One region of the Bradyrhizobium sp. Leo114 genome, then DNA from elsewhere that is predicted to be linked to it. Evidence: riboswitches for the same ligand, from Rfam matches in the RefSeq annotation. Region 1 holds a riboswitch; each other region holds the start of a gene.
The links. A riboswitch is a leader RNA that binds a small molecule or an ion and turns the genes downstream of it on or off. The one in region 1 is predicted to bind cobalamin.
Positions count from the first base shown of each region.

Region 1 (5,690 bases):
GAGCAGCGGAGGCCGAGAGATTATTGCATTGAATGATCTCTCCGCGCTGCCTGACCGCGCCATTCACGCTGTCGTCGTCAACCCCAACAATCCGGATGGACGTATCGCGGACCGCAGGGCGCTTCGGCAGGTTGCCGAACGGCTCGATCGTCGCGGAGGCTGGCTGGTTATCGATGAGGCCTTTGCCGATGTCGATCCCGGCATCAGTGCTGCCGCGATGAGCGCCGATCTCCCCATTCTCGTACTGCGCTCCTTCGGCAAATTCTATGGGCTCGCCGGACTTCGCCTTGGCTTCGTGATCGGCCGACGCGACATCGTCGAACGTATCTCCGCGGCGCTGGGTCCATGGTCGGTCTCCGGGCCGGCGCTTTGCGTGGGCACGGCCGCTCTGCGGGATCGATCCTGGGCTGATGCGATGCGTGCGAAGCTCGCTCGGCAGTCGAGCAAGCTGGATCAGGTCCTGACAGCGGCGGGCCTTCAGTTCGTCCGAGGGACGACGCTCTTTCGCCTTGCCTCCCATCCCGATGCCCCGACGTTGCACACCGAATTGGCCCGACGCCACATCTGGTGCCGGAGCTTTAACGGCGCACGCGAATGGCTGCGATTTGGCCTTGCGTCGGACGATGGTCTCGATCGCCTGGCCAGCGCGCTTGGTTCGGTCAAATAGCGCACCCCGCGCGCGCATCATCACATCCGCTTCACCAGTGGGCACTGAACCCGGCGTAAGCCGCAGGTCCGGTCGTGCCATAGTTGTACACTTCCTGATAGTGCTCATTGAAAATGTTCTCGCCGCGCAAGTACACCTTCCAGGTCTCATCGATCTTGTATTCGGTGTAGAGGTCGACGCGGACGTAAGGGGCGAGTGGTAGCGTCTCGTTTGAACCGCTGTAGCGCGTGGATACCGCGAGCACGCGTGGCTCGATCAGCCAGCCCTCGATCGGTGTGATCGGGAACGAGAATCTCGCCAGGTTTTCCGGCCGGCGCGCCAGCGTCAGGCCGGTCGAGAGATCCTTAGCCTGCAGATAGGTATAGGCGGCGTTGAATTTCAGGTAGCCCGGCAGGATATCGACGTTGACCCCTAGTTCCAGTCCGTCGGTTTCGGCACGCGAGACGTTGACGTAGTGCCCGAGCGGGTGCGCCGGATCGGTCACAAAGTCGATCAGGTTGCTGAACCTGTTGCCGAAGCCTGTCAGCGAAACCACAACGCGGCCTCCGAACAGGCTTTGGTCGATGCCGGCATCGTAGCCGAAGCTCTCCTCGGGACTGAGCGCGGAATTGCCATAGGTCGGCGCATAGAGCTGATAGAGCGTCGGGGCCTTGGCGCCTGTCCCGGCGCTCGCATGCAGCTTGGTGCCGGTCTCGGCGATCGTGTAAGCCGCGGTGGTTCGCCATGTCTCGAACCGTGCCACATCGACGACGTCGTCAACCCGGCCGCCCATCGTGATGTTGAGCCGCTCGCCGATCGGCAGTTGCCAGAGCGCAAACACTGAATTGGTGTCTTGCGTGCCTGCGAGCTGTGGCGTCGACGCTCCAGGAATCGGCAATAGGTTGGTGGTGGAGGTGCTCGCCGTTTCATGCTGCACACGGGATCCGACGATGAGCGATCCCAGCGGGCCGACCTTCAGGTTGCCCTGATATTCCAGGCCCGTGCTGTCGCCGACGAAATTGGAGAGGATGGATGTCGTGTTCTGCGGCAGCTTGTTGATCTTGTAGGTGACGTCGTCGAACGAGCGGTCGATATGCGTCTCAAATGCGCTCACGCTATGGGTGAGAATGCCGCCGAACGTGTCGAACGACGCACGTCCCCAGACCTGTTCGAGCAGGCGCGTCGCGCTCGACGGCGTGTCCGGGAACGTTCCGGAGGCCTGATCATAGGCGGACCGCGTGAATGAGGCCAGCATGCCCGTCTCCAGGCGTACGCCTTCGCCGGAATCGTAGCCGACGCGTGCCGAACCGCCGACGCGGTCGAAGCCATCGCGCTCGAGCGGGCCATACTTGGCTTCGAGCGCGGGGATGCGATAGCCGTAGCGTGAAAAGCCGTTGCTGTGCTGCCCGCTTCCCGTGAACGCGTAGGACCACGGCCCAGAGGTTCCGGTCAGCGCTGCGCTGGTGCTCGCCGTGCCGTAGCTTCCGCCCTCGGTGCTGACGTCGAGTTGTGCCGGACCGGTGCCCTTCTTGGTGATGATGTTGACGACGCCGCCGATCGCGTCAGATCCGTAGAGCGCGCTCTGCGGTCCTTTCAGCACCTCGATCCGCTGGATCGCGCCCGGGGCGAACATCGCGAAATCGAAGTCGCCGCTGGCGGCGGTCGGATCGTTGACCCTGATGCCATCGATCATGACCAGCGCCTGGCCGGTATTGGCGCCGCGCAAGCGCACATTGGTCGTCGCGCCTGGTCCGCCGCTTTCGGTGATATCGAGTCCCGGCACGGTCCGCAGCGCATCGACGAGCGAGGTCGGATTGCTGGTCGCGAGCATTTCGTGCGTGACCACGCTGACCGAGCTTCCGGTCCGGCTCGCCGGCTCCAGTGTACGGTCGGGAGTCACGACCACTTCGGGAGTCGCGGCCGGCGCCTCGTTACCGGGCGCCGGGCGCGCAGGATGGGTCGTTGAAGACCTTTGCCTATTCCTCGGGGCCGGCTTGGACCGGACCTCCGGATTGATGACAACAGCAGGAAGCTGTTCGGGACCCGATTGGGCCATGGCGCCAGTGTGACCGCACGCAGCAACGGCCGCACACCCGGCAAGAAAACGCCGCAAGTTCATTAATGCCCTTCCGCCGACCCACCGTCGAACGAGTTGATACCCGTCAACGGCCGGTCTCCTGGCTTGCGGTCGTCTCGCGATCCGCCTTCCCAAACCTGCTTGGCAGGCCCAGTGGCATCCGGATCGCAAATAGTCCGCTTACAGTTGCGGGGGCAGCCGCGGCATTGGGGAAGATTCCCGCACCGCGTTCCCGTTTCACCCTACAAAGGGCACCGATGACGCGTGCAAAGAAGCACAAGGCGGAGCAAAACTCAAATCGATAACGATCAGAACCCAACAGCATTTTTGCGGATCGCTGATAGCGGCGACCTGAATGACGAACACAGAAAGTTGCTGACAGGCGAAGGGACGGCAGATGGCAAATCCTACAGCCTTATGCGAGCATCACATGCCACCCACACGCGTCGCTAAACTTGGATGATACCGTTCATGTGAGCATCGACAGATTCAACGGAGGAACAGGAAATGTCGGTCCCATGCAAACTCGAACGCAGCCTCCTCAGTCACGACGAATACGAGACGATCCGCCTCACGCATCATCCCGCCATCTATGACGTCGAGCCGGCTGATCTTGCGGACATGCGATCCCGCTTGCGCAAGATGCGCGACAAGGAGCGAACGCTCGGCCGACAAAAGCGGCGAGAGACGCGCGGGAAAGGCCAGCCTCGCGGCGCGAACTTCCCCGGAACTGCCGATCGTCCATCACAACGCAAGCAGGTCTTTGCCGCGGCACTGAAGCGGGTGAACAGCGAGCTCAGGCGTCTTCACAATTTGGCAGCTCGCACCGCCAATGTCGAAGCGGCTCGAAAGGCTCTCGCGCTGCGTCGGGCCGCGGACTTCATTCCCTATCCCTCCGCCGGATCGACCGCCAACGAAGGCATGGTGCCGCGCTTGAGCACGCGCCGAAAAAAGATCGTCACGGGCGCGCGAATCGGACGGGTGTCGCAGGCGACGAAAGTCGCCCAGGCAATCCGCGATGCACGAGGGGCGTGAATCTGCGCTGATCGAGTTGGTGACAGCTTCGCTGCCATCGAGATCTTTGAAAAGCATGGGACTCCACCCATCCTACGGAAGGTCTGGACCCGTAATGCCTGTTCTCGACACCCGCGTCGTGGCTTCAGAATTCGGTGGCGCGATCGTGATCGGCGCGCTCTAGGGAATCTTGTCAAGCTCGCCCCCGGGGAATCATGTATTTTCAGGCGCGTCCTCCTTCGGCACTATGGAGATATCCTCAATGAGCGAGGTGATCTCATGCGCTACCTGATGGCACTCTTATCTGCGGCCGGCTTGATCTGGATTGCCGAAGCTGGTCCCGCTACGGCACGGGACTATCCCTATTGCCTGCAATCTCGAACCACTGGGATTCCGGGAGATTGCTCCTTCCGCACGCGGGCGGCATGTATGGCCGCGGCGTCGGGGCGAGGGGCCATATGCGCCGTCAATCCGCGCGTGGCATTCGGGCGATATCACCGGCGGGGCCGTGTGAACTCCAGCCAATGATCCAATACTCGCTGCGTAACCCGGCGCGACGACTGCCGCTCGAATTGTCTGCGCCTCAGGGCGCAACCAGCTTCTTGCGAATCGCATAGCGAACCAGCTCGGCTGTGGATGACATGCCAAGCTTGCGCATGGCGGACGCCCGATGGGTTTCGACAGTCTTCACGCTAAGCTTCAAGATGGAACTGATGGCCTTGTTGGTATGCCCCTCTGCAATCAACTGCACGACGTTCTGCTCCCGCGATGTGAGGAGCGCACTGGACTTGTTCTGTTTGTTGAGCTGGTAGTCGGTCAGCAATTTCTCCAACACGACGCTGGTAAAGTAAGGTCGGCCGTCGAGCAGAGCTTCGATTGCTGAAATGAGATGCTTCCTGGCGTCCGATTTGAGCAGGAAGCCACGTACCCCGGTCAGAAGAGCCTCGGTCAAAATCTCCTCACTTTCATGCATGGTGAGGATCAACACTTCCGAACGCAGACGAAGCGTCTTGATGCGGCGGCTGACTTCCAGTCCGTTTACGAGGGGCATGGAATAGTCGGCGATGATGACGTCCGGTCTCGTTTCCAACGCCAATGCGATCGCCTGCTCACCGTCGGGAGCTTCTGCAGTTACAATCCAATTGGAGCGCGTTTCAACGATCGCGCGAAGCCCGGAACGTACGACTTCATGATCATCCGCAATCAGGATGCGTTTCATGGCGTCGTTCCCTTGCGCTGGAACGGTCGATAGCGATAGCCGACAGCGAGGTCAGAATCATACCGATTGGCTTTCCGGCAGTTATCCCGCAAAACCCTCGGATTTCGCGGGAAATATACTGAGGTCAGCTTAGCCTCCCGGGCTCATGGCAGAACAAGCCGGAACATCAAGCGCCGGATCATGCTTTGGCGTGTCATGCTTCCAGCAGGCGGGCGCGAACCGCGTAGCGGACCAGATCCGCCGTCGAGTGGATATCCAGCTTGCGCATCGCGGCCGCCCGGTGCGCTTCGGCGGTTTTGACGCTGAGGTTCAGGATGGCGCCAATGCCTTTGTTGCTGTAGCCCTCCGCAATCAGCTTGACGACCAATCGCTCCCGCGGCGAGAGCCTGTCCCGATCTCCGGTCGAGACCTCGTTCGATTCAGGCGAACAGCTCTCGGTGCAAAATGGTTTATGCGCCAGAAGCGACTCAACCGCCGCCAACAACAGCCTGTTGGCATCCGATTTCAATACGAATGCCCGGGCGCCTGCCTCGAATGCCTCCTGGGCCAGCAGGCTGGAATTGTGGACCGTGAAGATCAATACTTCGGTTGGCAGGCGATACTCCCTGATCCGCCGCGCGACCTCCACTCCCGTCATGCGCGGCATGGAGAAATCGACGATTGCGACATGGGGTTGGTTTGCGATCGCCTCGGCAAGGGCCTTGCTGCCGTCGTTCGCCTCAGCAACGACTTCC
Region 1 is NZ_JBUYEN020000019.1:60,704-66,393, reverse strand. It holds gene cobD (threonine-phosphate decarboxylase CobD) at 1-667, shown strand, start outside; gene ACZIRK_RS23250 (TonB-dependent receptor plug domain-containing protein) at 699-2,546, opposite strand; cobalamin riboswitch at 2,797-2,997, opposite strand; gene ACZIRK_RS23245 (hypothetical protein) at 3,231-3,758, shown strand; gene ACZIRK_RS23240 (DUF3551 domain-containing protein) at 4,017-4,265, shown strand; gene ACZIRK_RS23235 (response regulator transcription factor) at 4,321-4,956, opposite strand; gene ACZIRK_RS23230 (response regulator) at 5,150-5,690, opposite strand, start outside.

Region 2 (5,690 bases), on a different contig from region 1:
CGGTCGTGATGTCCTCGATCGAATGACCGTCCGTTGCCGATATGGTCTTGCGTGCGCCATTCCAGTCCAGCAGCCGATAGACGGGGATATCGTTCAGCATGACGAGGCGAAGATCGCGCGGATAGTTCGCAACACCGGCGATGGCCATGGCCCGATCGGGCGCCACGAGCACGCGGTCCCAGGCGATCGGTGGCAGCGCCGCCCAGCGCTCGCGATCGGTCAACTGCGGGAACGCCACGTACATCATGACGATGCCCGAGACGAACCACATCGCAAACAGCAGGCAGGTCGCGATGCCGATCCAGCGATGGGTGATGTAAAGCCACCGCCGTCCTTTCCGGATCAACGCGCGGCGCATGATCAGAACTTCACGTTGACGGACACTTCTGCCGTGCGCGGCATGCCGAGCAGCCATTGCCCGGAAGGGGCGGACGTGGCGTAGACAGTGTCGAAGAGATTGTAGAGGCGAAGCGCCACCGTGGTTTGCCCGTCAGGCTTCCAGCGCAGTCCGCCGTTGACCACGGTGTAGGCGGGGCGAAGCTGGGTATTGGCGTTATCGGAGAATGTTTGCCCTACGATCTGCACGCCGCCGTAGACGGACCAGTTCGGCGCGAAGTCCCAGGTCAGCCACACGTTCGATACCTGCTGCGGCACATTCGTCGGAACGTTGCCGGCGTAGCTGACGAGTTTGCCGCCCACCACCTGGCTGAAGTTGTCGTACCGGGCCCGCAGCACCGCGAGATTGGCATCGACGCGCCAACCATCATTCAGTGCCAGGCCGATCGATGCTTCGATCCCGCGCGACGATTGCTGGCCGACTTGCAGCGCCAGGCCGGCGGGATTGTTGGGATCCGGGACCAGCAGGTTGTTCTTGACGATTTCGTAACCTGCCAGCGTCCATTCACCACGGCCGCCCCAGAATGATTGCTTGACCCCAACCTCGGTTTGCTTGCCCGTGGCAAGCTGGAAGGTTTTCTGCGTGGCCGACAGCGAGATGAGATTGGTGACGGGATCGACGGCTGTCGCATACTGTCCGTAAAAGGCGAGGTTCGAGACGGGCGTGTAGACCACGCCGGTTCGCCAGCTCGTGCCCGACAGCGAGATATCGAAATTATTCGTTGGTGTCCTGTAATCGGTGCGGTCGACATCCGGCCGGTCGAACCTGATACCGCTTACAACGGACAACTGATCGGTCAGCGACAGCCGGTCCTCGGCAAACAACGCATATTGATTGACGATCGCATTGTAGCCGGGCGTGGTTCGCGTCGTGGAGGTCGCAAAAGACCCCATGTCGCCGGCATAGGGATCAACCGAAGATGCGCCGCCATAGGGCGAATTGTTGGTGTGGGTAAAATCGATCCGGTTGACGTCGAAGCCCGCAACGAACTCGTTGGCGAAGCCCAGCAGATGACCACGAAACGTTGCGTCCATCCGGTTACCGACCTGAGCCTGGTCGTGGAATATCTCGATGTAGCTGGTTCGGTCGATCAACCGTGTTGCAGGATTCCAACTATAGTTCTCGACATCACGCCAATGCCGACGGCTGGTCAGATAGTAGAGTGTGTTCTGGACCTTGACTCCTTCCGTCACGTCCCACTCGGTCTTGAACTGGCTCCAGTTATCCTGATAGCGGATCGCGCTGTCGAGCACGTTGTAGTTCTTGAACCGCAACGTGTCGTCGATCCCGCCGTTGATCAGCGGTGTGCCGAAATAGCGCGAGGGGCTTCGATTGCTGTAGTCGTTCGAGAGTGTGAAAGCGAGGTTTTCGGCGGCCTGGACCCGCACCGCGGCGGAGACCGCAACATTCGACGTCTCGTCGCGATCAACCCAGCCGTTCGAGATGTTGCCGATGGCATTGACGCGATAGGATACGTTCGGATTGATCGGGCCGCCGCTATCCACCGCAATGCGTCGCGTCGTATTGGTGTCGAGCGATATCTCGGCATCGTTGTAGGGCGTCGTGACCGGTTTCTTGGGGATCACATTGATGATCCCACCAATTGCGCCTTCCCCGTACAGAACGGAGGCTGGCCCGCGCATGACCTCGATGCGATCCGCCGACCACGTATCGAATGGAAAGGTCACGGTTCCTGCGCCAACATAGAGGCGAGTGCCATCGTACAGCGTCATCACCGAATTGCTTCCGGTGAAGCCGCGCGTGCTGAACGAGAGGCCGCCATTGCCGGGCGCCGGGCTCGCGGTAAAGCCCACTGCGTTCTGGGTGACCGCGTCCGTGACATTATGCTGGCCGCGTTCTGCGATGGTCTGCGACGTAATCGTTTCGACGCTGGCGGGCGTCTGCAGCGGAGTGAGGTTGAGGCGGCTGCCACTCGCGTTCAGCTTGTTCAGGTTTAGCGTCGGAGATGGCCTGTCGGATGTTGCGGAGGGCGTGGTGCTTCGCGCCGCCGGGCTCCGGCTCGACTGAGATTGCGCAGGTCGCGCTGCGGAAGTTGAACGCTGATGATTGAGACGCTTTGCCGCAGGCTTTTGCGGCTGGATAACGCTCACCGGAGGCAAGACATGGGACGTCTCAGGCTGCTGGGCCTTTGCCGAAGAAGATTCGAGCAGGAGAACCGGCAGGAAGTATCTGAAAGCGAGCCGCGCAGCATCACGCTGCCTTACGATAGGAACGATAGAGAGCACGAGCAGACCTCGGTATGACGTCAGTGGCACGTCACCGCAAACGAGGTCTCGCTCGAACGTGCCTATGGCACGCCGGACGAAAACAATGTCTGTACTCCCCGACCGACATTTTTGCGTGTGACCACGGCTGACGGCAGGTCTCCTGGCTTGCGGGTCCCAACCCTTCGTCGCCTTCCCAGGACCGAGGCTCCCAGTGGCGCATGACGAAAGATTCGCCGCTCACAGTTGCGGGGGCAGCCGCGGCATAGAGGAGAAGTCCCCGCACCGCGTTCCCTTTTGATCCCCGTAAGGGGAACCGTCAGTCGTGATCTAGGAGGTTGTCTGAGCCGAAGTCAATCCTCTCATTGCAGGCTCTGGACGGAGCGGAGAAGCCACGTCGGGCCGGCCGGCCAAGCCGTCCTTGGTATCAAACATCTGCGAGTCCAGAGGGATCTTCCGCAAGCCGCTCTGCCCATCTCAGATCGTCCTTGTCTACAAGCTTCTCGTGCACGGCGAGGAACGCATTCGTCGCATCAGGGCCGCAATCGGCCAAAGCGGCCTCCAGGCGCGCGAATTGCCGGCGGAGCACTGTCTGAACAAGTTTGCGGCCTTTGGCCGTAGGGTAGAGTCGTTTCTGCCTTCGGTCCTCTTCGCCAATCTTCGCGATCAGCAGGCCGTCCTTGACGAGTTGCCGCATGGTCGGATTCAAATTCTGGTGCGACACACGCATCGCACGCAAGAGATCACTGACCGTCGCTCCCGGATTCATCGCGGTCAGAACCAACACACGATTGTGCAGGCGGGTGAGACCGTAGGGCTCCAGTGCGGCTTCGGCGTCTGCGGCAAGAATCACGTTGGCGAAGAAATGCAGCAAAAACGCCTTCAGAGTCTTTTTGCGAAGATCGGCTGGGACTTCTGACTGCGCCTTAGAGGCGTGAGAGGAATTCTGCTGCTTCACCAAACCGACCATCCCTGTGAATCCGCCACCTCCTTAACCGACAATCTAGGTCCCAGCCAGACGTCCCGCAACGCCAAATATCACAATAAACTTGTACTATATAAATTATTGGGGTATCTGTCGCCATCCGGTCGCAGGTTTCAGTGCCGTGACCGGCCTTAGGCTGGAGACAGTCGTTCTGTCGCCACTTGGGGCAGGAACGCACGACAGCTTCGAGCAAAAACAACAGAGCTGTTAGGATGGGAGGAAATTGTGAACTGGAAATTTTGGACGGCTTCGATTGCGGTTCTTGTTGCAGTGCTGGCGGCGCCGCCCGCAAATGCAGGGCCAAACGGCATCACCATAGGGGTGCTCAACGATCAGAGCGGACCCTACGCCGACGGCTCGGGAAAAGGTTCGGTCGTAGCAGCGCAGATGGCGATCGAAGATTTCGGCGGAAGCGTGCTCGGCAAACCGGTGAAATTGATCTCGGCCGATCACCTGCAAAAGGTCGACGTAGCGACATCCATTGCCCGCAAATGGCTCGACGTCGAGCAAGTCGACCTTATCCTCGACGTTCCGAACTCCGGAATCCTGCTCGCTATTCAGGACATCGTCAGAAACAAGTCCGGAATTCTGATCGCCGCCGGGGGCGGCACTTCAAAGTTCACCGCCGAGGCGTGCTCGCCGTACGGATTTATGTGGGTCTACGACAGCTACGCACTCGCCAACGCCATGGGCCGCGCAGTTACCGAAAGCGGGGGGAAGTCCTGGTTCTTCCTTCCGGTGGATTATGCCTGGGGCGAGGCGCTTTCAGCAGACCTGACGGCGGCGATCAAAGCCAGCGGCGGCACCGTGGTGGGATCCGTCAAGACGCCGCTGAACACGGCGGACTTCTCGTCCTTTCTATTGCAGGCGCAAGCTTCGAAGGCCGATGTGGTCGCCCTGTTGAACGCCGGTTCCGACACCATCAACTCTGTCAAACAGGCAAACGAGTTCGGAATCACGCAAAGCCAGAGATTGGCGACCGGACTGTTCTACCTCACCGACGCTCACGCCGTGGGTCTGAAAGAGGCGCAAGGGCTGATCGTTTCCGACGGCTACTATTGGGATCGCACGCCGGAAACCCGCGCCTGGGCGGAACGTTTCCAAAAGCGTCAAGGCCGCATGCCGACCTCGGTCCAAATGGGTGTCTATTCGGCCGCGCTGCATTATCTCAAGAGCGTCGCAGCGGCAGGCAGTGACGATCGCGAGGCGATCGCAAAACAAGATTCGCGAACTTCCGGTCAGGGATCCGATGGTGCCCGATGGGCGCGTTCGTGCCGATGGCATCATGTTGCATGACATTCTGCTGCTCCAGGTCAAGAAGCCGCAAGAATCGAAGGGAGAGTGGGATCTCTTCAAGATACTCTCGGCTACTCCCGGCGACAAGGCATTCCGTCCCCTGGACCAAAGCACCTGCCCCCTGGTCGCGAAACGCGGCTAGTCGAATGCGCAGCGCGCCAGCACGCAGTGGCACGCGAACAACCTTCATCATGAGGAGCGATCGTTTGACCAACAATGTGTATGTTCTCGGGGCTTATGCGACCCCGTTTGGGCGATGGCCGGACAAGTCCTTCAAACAGCTCACGCGAGACGCCTATTTCGGGGCGCTGTCGGACGCGAAGCTTGAGGAATGCCCGCCCATCGAAGCCGCCTGGTTCGGCAATTGTCTCATGCATTACTGGGGACAAGCCTCTGCGCGCGGCAACGTGTGCTTCATTCCGCTCGTCCGCGAGGGCTGGTTTCCGGAACGGGCGCCGATCGTGAACGTGGAAGGCGGCTGTGCCACCGCCAGCCTGGCGTTAGCCGCAGCTTTTAAGGAGATTCGCGCCGGCGATGCCGATCTCACCCTCGCCCTTGGGGTTGAGAAACTCTACGATCCAGATAATCAGGCCGCCATGCTCGCGGAGTTCGAGCGCGGATTGGACAGTTTCGATCCGCAGGAGTGGGAGGAACATTACGCGCAGATCGGTCGCGAAGTGGGAAAGCCATTCCAGCGATCTCCTGACCGCACGGTAGCGATGGACACCTACGCGATGCAGGCCAGGCTGCATATGCAGCTCTACGGAACCACCGCCGAGCAGATCGC
Region 2 is NZ_JBUYEN020000018.1:121,408-127,097, reverse strand. It holds gene ACZIRK_RS22815 (PepSY domain-containing protein) at 1-358, opposite strand, end outside; gene ACZIRK_RS22810 (TonB-dependent receptor) at 361-2,634, opposite strand; cobalamin riboswitch at 2,759-2,958, opposite strand; gene ACZIRK_RS22805 (MarR family winged helix-turn-helix transcriptional regulator) at 3,050-3,592, opposite strand; partial or broken gene ACZIRK_RS22800 (ABC transporter substrate-binding protein) at 3,833-5,045, shown strand; gene ACZIRK_RS22795 (thiolase family protein) at 5,050-5,690, shown strand, end outside.
Region 2: it holds a riboswitch for cobalamin, as region 1 does, so the genes downstream of both, ACZIRK_RS22810 (TonB-dependent receptor) here and ACZIRK_RS23250 (TonB-dependent receptor plug domain-containing protein) in region 1, are expected to answer to the same signal.

Region 3 (5,690 bases), on a different contig from region 1:
CCTCGGCGCATAGACCCAGCGGCCAACGCGTCGCGTCGCCGAATTGCCGATGATCACGAGCGTACGCATGTCGGCCATCTCGGGCAACGCCTCGCTCAATTTGATCATTTCAATCCGCTCATCGGGTGTGCTGACCGCGCGCGCGAATATCACGAGACGGTCGCCGCACCCGGCCTCCTTCAACACTGAGAGCGCGCGTCCAAATCCCTCCAGCCGGCTCGCCGAGCGCGGATTGTACATCGCGATGGCAAAATCAGCTTCGGCCGCAAGCCGCAGCCGTTTCTCGATCACCGCCCACGATTTCAGATTGTCGGAGAGATTAATGGCACAGAAATCGTGTCCGAGCGGCGCGCCGGCGCGCGCGGCCGCCGCCAGCATTGCGGTCACGCCAGGGAGCACCCGGATCGGAAGCCCCTGGTATTGCGGCGTCTCTTCGAGCGCTTCGAACACGGCAGAAGCCATCGCAAAGATGCCGGAATCGCCAGAGGATACCAGCACCACGTTGCGTCCCTCTGATGCCAGCCGCAAAGCGTGGGCTGCGCGTTGCAACTCCATGCGATTGTCCGACGGATGGAACGTGAGCCCTTCGCGCGGCGCTACGCGCGCGACATAGGGCGCATAGCCCAGAATGTCGGTCGCGGTAGCTAGCGCGGCCGTCACCTCCGGCGTGACCAGCGCCTCATCGCCCGGCCCAAGTCCCGCGATCGTCAGCGATCCCGTCATGCGATGTTGTCCGCGCGCCATCCCGTTCCATGCACGAGCACGATTGCAAAATAGGGGCAATCGGTTTCCTCGACATCGACCAGCCGCGCGACACGCTCGCCCGGCATGGTGCCGCGCTCGACCAGCCAGGCATCATTGAGACGACCGGCGGAGGCGAGCGCACGGCGCACCTTTTGGAGGTTGCGCCCGGTCTTCATGACGACGAGCGCGTCCGAATTGCGCATCCGCCGTTCGAGTTCATCCTCCGCCATTGTGCCCATCAAGACGGTCGTCACGTCATCGCCCAACGCAATCGGCTGACCGACCACATTCCAGCAGCCGGCCATGCCCGGAATGCCCGCGATCACCTCGATCTCGACGCGGCCTCGCAGGCCCGCGTGCAAATGCATGAAGGAGCCATAGAAGTAGGGATCGCCTTCGCAGAGCACGACGACATCGACCGCGAGCGCAAGCCGCGCCAGACGCTCCGCCCATTCTTCATAGAAGCCGGCGAGCACGCGAAGGTAATCCGGACTGTCGAAGGAGAGCTCGGTGGTGACCGGATATTCCATCGGATATTCGGAGACATTGGCGGCCAGCATGCCTTCGACAATGCGGCGGGCCTGACCGGGACGCCCTTTCTTGCGGAAATAGGCGACGTGCCTGGCTGCGCGCACCTCGCGGTCCGCGCGCACGCTCATCAAGTCCGGATTGCCTGGCCCGAGGCCGCAGCAAATGATGCGCCCCATCGCTATTCGCTCCGGCTCGCGAGCGCGTTCACGGCGGCGACGGTGATCGCCGAGCCGCCGAGGCGTCCTTCAATTGTCAGGGCGGGCGCCGGCGGATCGGCCATCAGCGCGGCCTTGGATTCAGCCGCGCCGACGAAGCCGACCGGACAGCCAATGATTGCAGCCGGCCTCGGGCAATCGCGATCCTCCAGCATGTTGAGGAGGTGAAACAGCGCGGTGGGCGCGTTGCCGATCGCGACAAGGGCGCCATCGAGGTGCGGTCGCCACAGTTCCAGTGCCGCGGCCGAACGGGTATCGCGCATGGATTGTGCCAGTACGTGAACGGCGGGGTCGCCGAGCGTGCAGACGATGGCATTGACCGCCGGCAACCGCGCGCGTGTAATCCCCTCGGACACCATACGCGTGTCGCAAAGTACGGGCGCGCCGGCCTGCAGCGCATCCCGCGCCGCCGCCACCATGCCGGGCGTGAAACGGATATGGGCCTCGAGCCCTACCATGCCGGCGGCATGGATCATGCGCACGACCACCTGTTCTTCATCGGGCGTGAAGCGCGTCAAGTCCGCCTCGGCGCGGATGGTGGCAAAGGACTGTCGATAGATCGCTGCACCGTCGGTTTCATAAATGTGCGGCATCAGCGTCCTCCCGCCAGCATGGAGGGATTTTCGATGATGACGCCGTGGCTCAAGCCACGCATAACTGGCGCGGCGCGCGGCGAGCCGTCGCGGATGAGATCGAATCCGGCGCTGGTCGCAACCAGCGTGATCGCGGTCGCCCCGGAATGCGCGCAGCCCTTGGCGCAGCCCGAAACGTGGAGGCGCGCGTCCGCGGCGATGTGCGGCGCAAGCGCGGCAGCCAGCGTGCGGGTATCGGCAAGAGCCTCGCGGCAGCGCGGCGCGCCGCTGCAAGCGATGACGCGAAGCGCTGGGTCATCGGCCTCGGTGATGAGGTCCGCACCGCGCGGCATCGTGCGTGCTCCCTCAGCAAGAATCATCCGCCACGGTGTCATACGCAACCCTTGCGCATCTGCGGCAATAAGCCGAAGCGCCGAATGGGGCAGTTGCCCGAATGCGACGCCGACCATCGCACCCAGCGGACAAAGACCGGGACGAGGCACAGCGATCGTCGGTGCGGGCTCGGTCCTACCGAGCAGTGCATCCGGCAATCTCGCGCCGGCCATGATGTGGGCGGCCATGCGCCCTCGCCTGCCGCTGGTGCCGCCTGAGGTAATGAACCATTCGGCAAGCGCGACTGCAACGCTCACAGCGTCGCCGCGCGTAACGGAGCGACCAAACTCAGCGCCATCGGCGCGCACCAAAAGGCCGCCCGCGCGGCCACGCTCGATCCGAATGTCCGCGGATGCGCCAGCAAGCACCCGTTCCTTGCCGTCATCGACAGCGAAGCCAAATTTGGTCGGAAGAGCTAGCCCACTGCCGGCAAGGGCCTGCTCCAGTTCGGCTGCGAGCGAACGCGTGTCATCGCCTATGCCCCAGAACGGTGTCACCAGGATGTTGCGATGCGACTCGGCCTCCGGATCATGGTCAAGCAGCTTCAATTGGGCGAGACCGTCGAGCAGAGACAAGTGTCCCTGATCACTCACGCCTCTGATCTGGAAGTTGGCCCGGCTGGTCAAGTCGATCAAGCCGTTGCCGTAACACTCTGCCAGATCAGCCAGCCCTGCCGCCTGTGCCGCATCGAGCCTTCCGCCATAGGGGCGCACGCGGACCACGAGCCCGTCGCCTGACTGCATCGGCCGCAACGCGCCAGGGCACCAGCCCTTGATAGCGACCGTACTCATGACGCCTCGCGCGGCGCAGCCGCGATCGAATTTCGGCGCGTCTTCCAGAGTGATGCCAAGCCAGTGACGACCGTGACAGGGACTTTTGCGAGCGTGTTCATTCCGCGGCTTCTGGCAGGGCGGCGATAGGTGGAATGCGAGCGAGCGATTGTTTGCGGAAGATCTCCGGCCGGCTGCGCCATGGCACGATGCCATCGGGTGCCGCCGCGTAAGCTGACGCGCCGGCAATCACGTCGTGCGCGTTGCCATCGGACAAGCGACCGTAGACATAGGACCACCGTCCCGGCGCGCTGAGCGCGACCGAGCAGCCCTGGTTACAGGCGGACAGGCATTCGACGGGAACGACGACGCCGTCAGGCACGCCCGCGTCGAGAATAGCGGCATGCAGGCGCGCACCGGGCGTAATCTCGCCTTCCCCGAGCGTCTGGCCCGGGCGGCATGTGATGCAAACGTGAAGAGTGACGATCATCGCCCCTTCCTGAATTGACGGCGGGAAGCGATGAGGTGCACGAACCGTCCTTGAGGAGGCTTCGCTTTCCCCGTCGCGGAACACCCCGTCCGCCGGTCTCAACGTTGCGCTGGCAGGTCTCCCGGCTTGCGGAGCAGGGTCTTTCCCTTCGATCCCCGCCTTCCCGATCCCCAGGGGATCAGTGGCTTCGGGCATCTCTCCGGTCACGGTCGCGGGGGCGGCTGCTTTTCAGGCCAAGCCGTTTGGCTCGAGCCCTATCGCATTCCCTCTTCGCCTGTCGCAGAACAGGCACCAACGCGGGCCGACCATTTGCTCTGGGCCGCAACTTGTCAAGCCAAAGGGACCACGCCGGATGATGTCCGAACCAGATGCCGCCGAGGACGGGGACATCGTCGCGCCCGAGGGCTCCACCGACGCCCGCCACGCCATCAAAATGGCGAAAAAGGAGATGGTCCGCGAAAGATCAGGGCGACCAAGGACGGCGAAGAGGGACTGATCGGGCGCAGGTGATAAGCCAGGGCTAGCTCGGTAAAGCTTTCGTCGATCACTAGACGGCCGACACGCGGCAGGATCGAAAGAAGTTCACTCTGATCATGATGCTTTCCGTCGGGATCGTTCGGGTTGACCACGATCGCGAGCTCAGCCCTCGCGAGCGCCTCGAGTTCCCGCCGCGATGGTCTCGTGATACGCTCGCGGACCGCTGAGCCGCTCGCCGAGCGCTCCAGCTATGGCGGCTTCGAGCCAGCCGGCATTAATCGAGCGGCGCCGGTTCGCATCGCGCATCATGCATGACCACCCTGCGAAGACCGGGGCGCGCAGCACGAAGAGAACAGCGGTCAGGCGAGCTGGAATGAAGTTTGCCACATCATCGATGCGCGCGCCGCAGCCCAACCAAGAGCTTCGTGTCGCGGCGTATGATGGCCGATCATAGAGTCCAGTGCGTTGATCGCCTTGTAGCCGGCAATGCCAGGTACCCCACCCCGACCAAGCCGGGATTTCTACTTCAGCAAATATGCGCCTGCGAATTGTTCGGCCATCACCGCACGTTCTTCTTCAGTTTGACCCAAATGCGACATCGACCCGTGATGGTCCTTCGCATCCAGCGTATGATGGTCATTTCGATTTAGCACCTCCTCCATCCCTGCCGGATCAGGCTGCGTTGTCTCGTCGAGGATCGGCATGGGCATTTCGGTGGCAGGGCCTGGCGCGGCGAACGCTAAACTAGTCACAACCGATAGCGGAATGCCGAGTTGCACTCGGGGGAAGCTCCCTTCGAGGGCGTGATCGCGGCCTCGTGGGAGGGCCGCTACAGGTCACCTCCGCGGCCGAAGTCTCTCCGCGAAATCATGAAGCAAAAGGAAAGCAATGAGCGCGATTGACCACTGGTGAGTCGTGCGACATACGGATCTTTCTTTACAGGCGTCTCTGGTTGCTCAAATATCTTCTGCGGTGGGTCAGATATCCCCCTCCACATCTGTCACAGATAGGGAGGCTCTTCTATGATCCTATTCAGGATAGTCTTCGCAGTAAGCGCTATCTTGCTAACCAGGGATGCATTTGCGGAGCCAGGGAATCTGGATCGGGACAGCCCCATTTCGCTTTGGGTCGCCAGCAGACTGCACCGATCTGGGAATGACATACGTGAGGAGTGATTCAAAAGGGGACGGTGACAAATGCTGGACTGGAACGAAAGTGTATTGTTCAGGTTATCCCGCCCCTGAAGTTGCATTCATCGGTTATGATGCTTGTGACGGTTTTCAATGTCATCGAACGATGTGCGGTAGCAATCCCAGTCCGGGTCGGAGGGTAATCGCAAGTGAGTCTTGGTACTTCTGTCCTGCCTGCGGCAGTGCAAATATTAGAAGGATCTTGAGATTGAACAAAGTTCCTAACGCACAGATTGCGGGTGCTTGTCCGTGGCGATATTTCTAGGTTCGTGATCATTGGGCAGTGCGTAGGCGCAGTCAGCGCACAT
Region 3 is NZ_JBUYEN020000087.1:10,731-16,420, forward strand. It holds gene ACZIRK_RS42755 (cobalt-precorrin-6A reductase) at 1-13, shown strand, start outside; gene cobJ (precorrin-3B C(17)-methyltransferase) at 1-723, opposite strand, end outside; gene ACZIRK_RS42765 (precorrin-2 C(20)-methyltransferase) at 720-1,451, opposite strand; gene ACZIRK_RS42770 (precorrin-8X methylmutase) at 1,454-2,083, opposite strand; gene cobG (precorrin-3B synthase) at 2,083-3,246, opposite strand; gene ACZIRK_RS42780 (DUF1636 family protein) at 3,344-3,715, opposite strand; cobalamin riboswitch at 3,810-4,026, opposite strand; gene ACZIRK_RS42785 (hypothetical protein) at 4,144-4,344, opposite strand; partial or broken gene ACZIRK_RS42790 (CobD/CbiB family cobalamin biosynthesis protein) at 4,397-4,692, opposite strand; gene ACZIRK_RS42795 (hypothetical protein) at 4,714-4,896, opposite strand.
Region 3: it holds a riboswitch for cobalamin, as region 1 does, so the genes downstream of both, ACZIRK_RS42780 (DUF1636 family protein) here and ACZIRK_RS23250 (TonB-dependent receptor plug domain-containing protein) in region 1, are expected to answer to the same signal.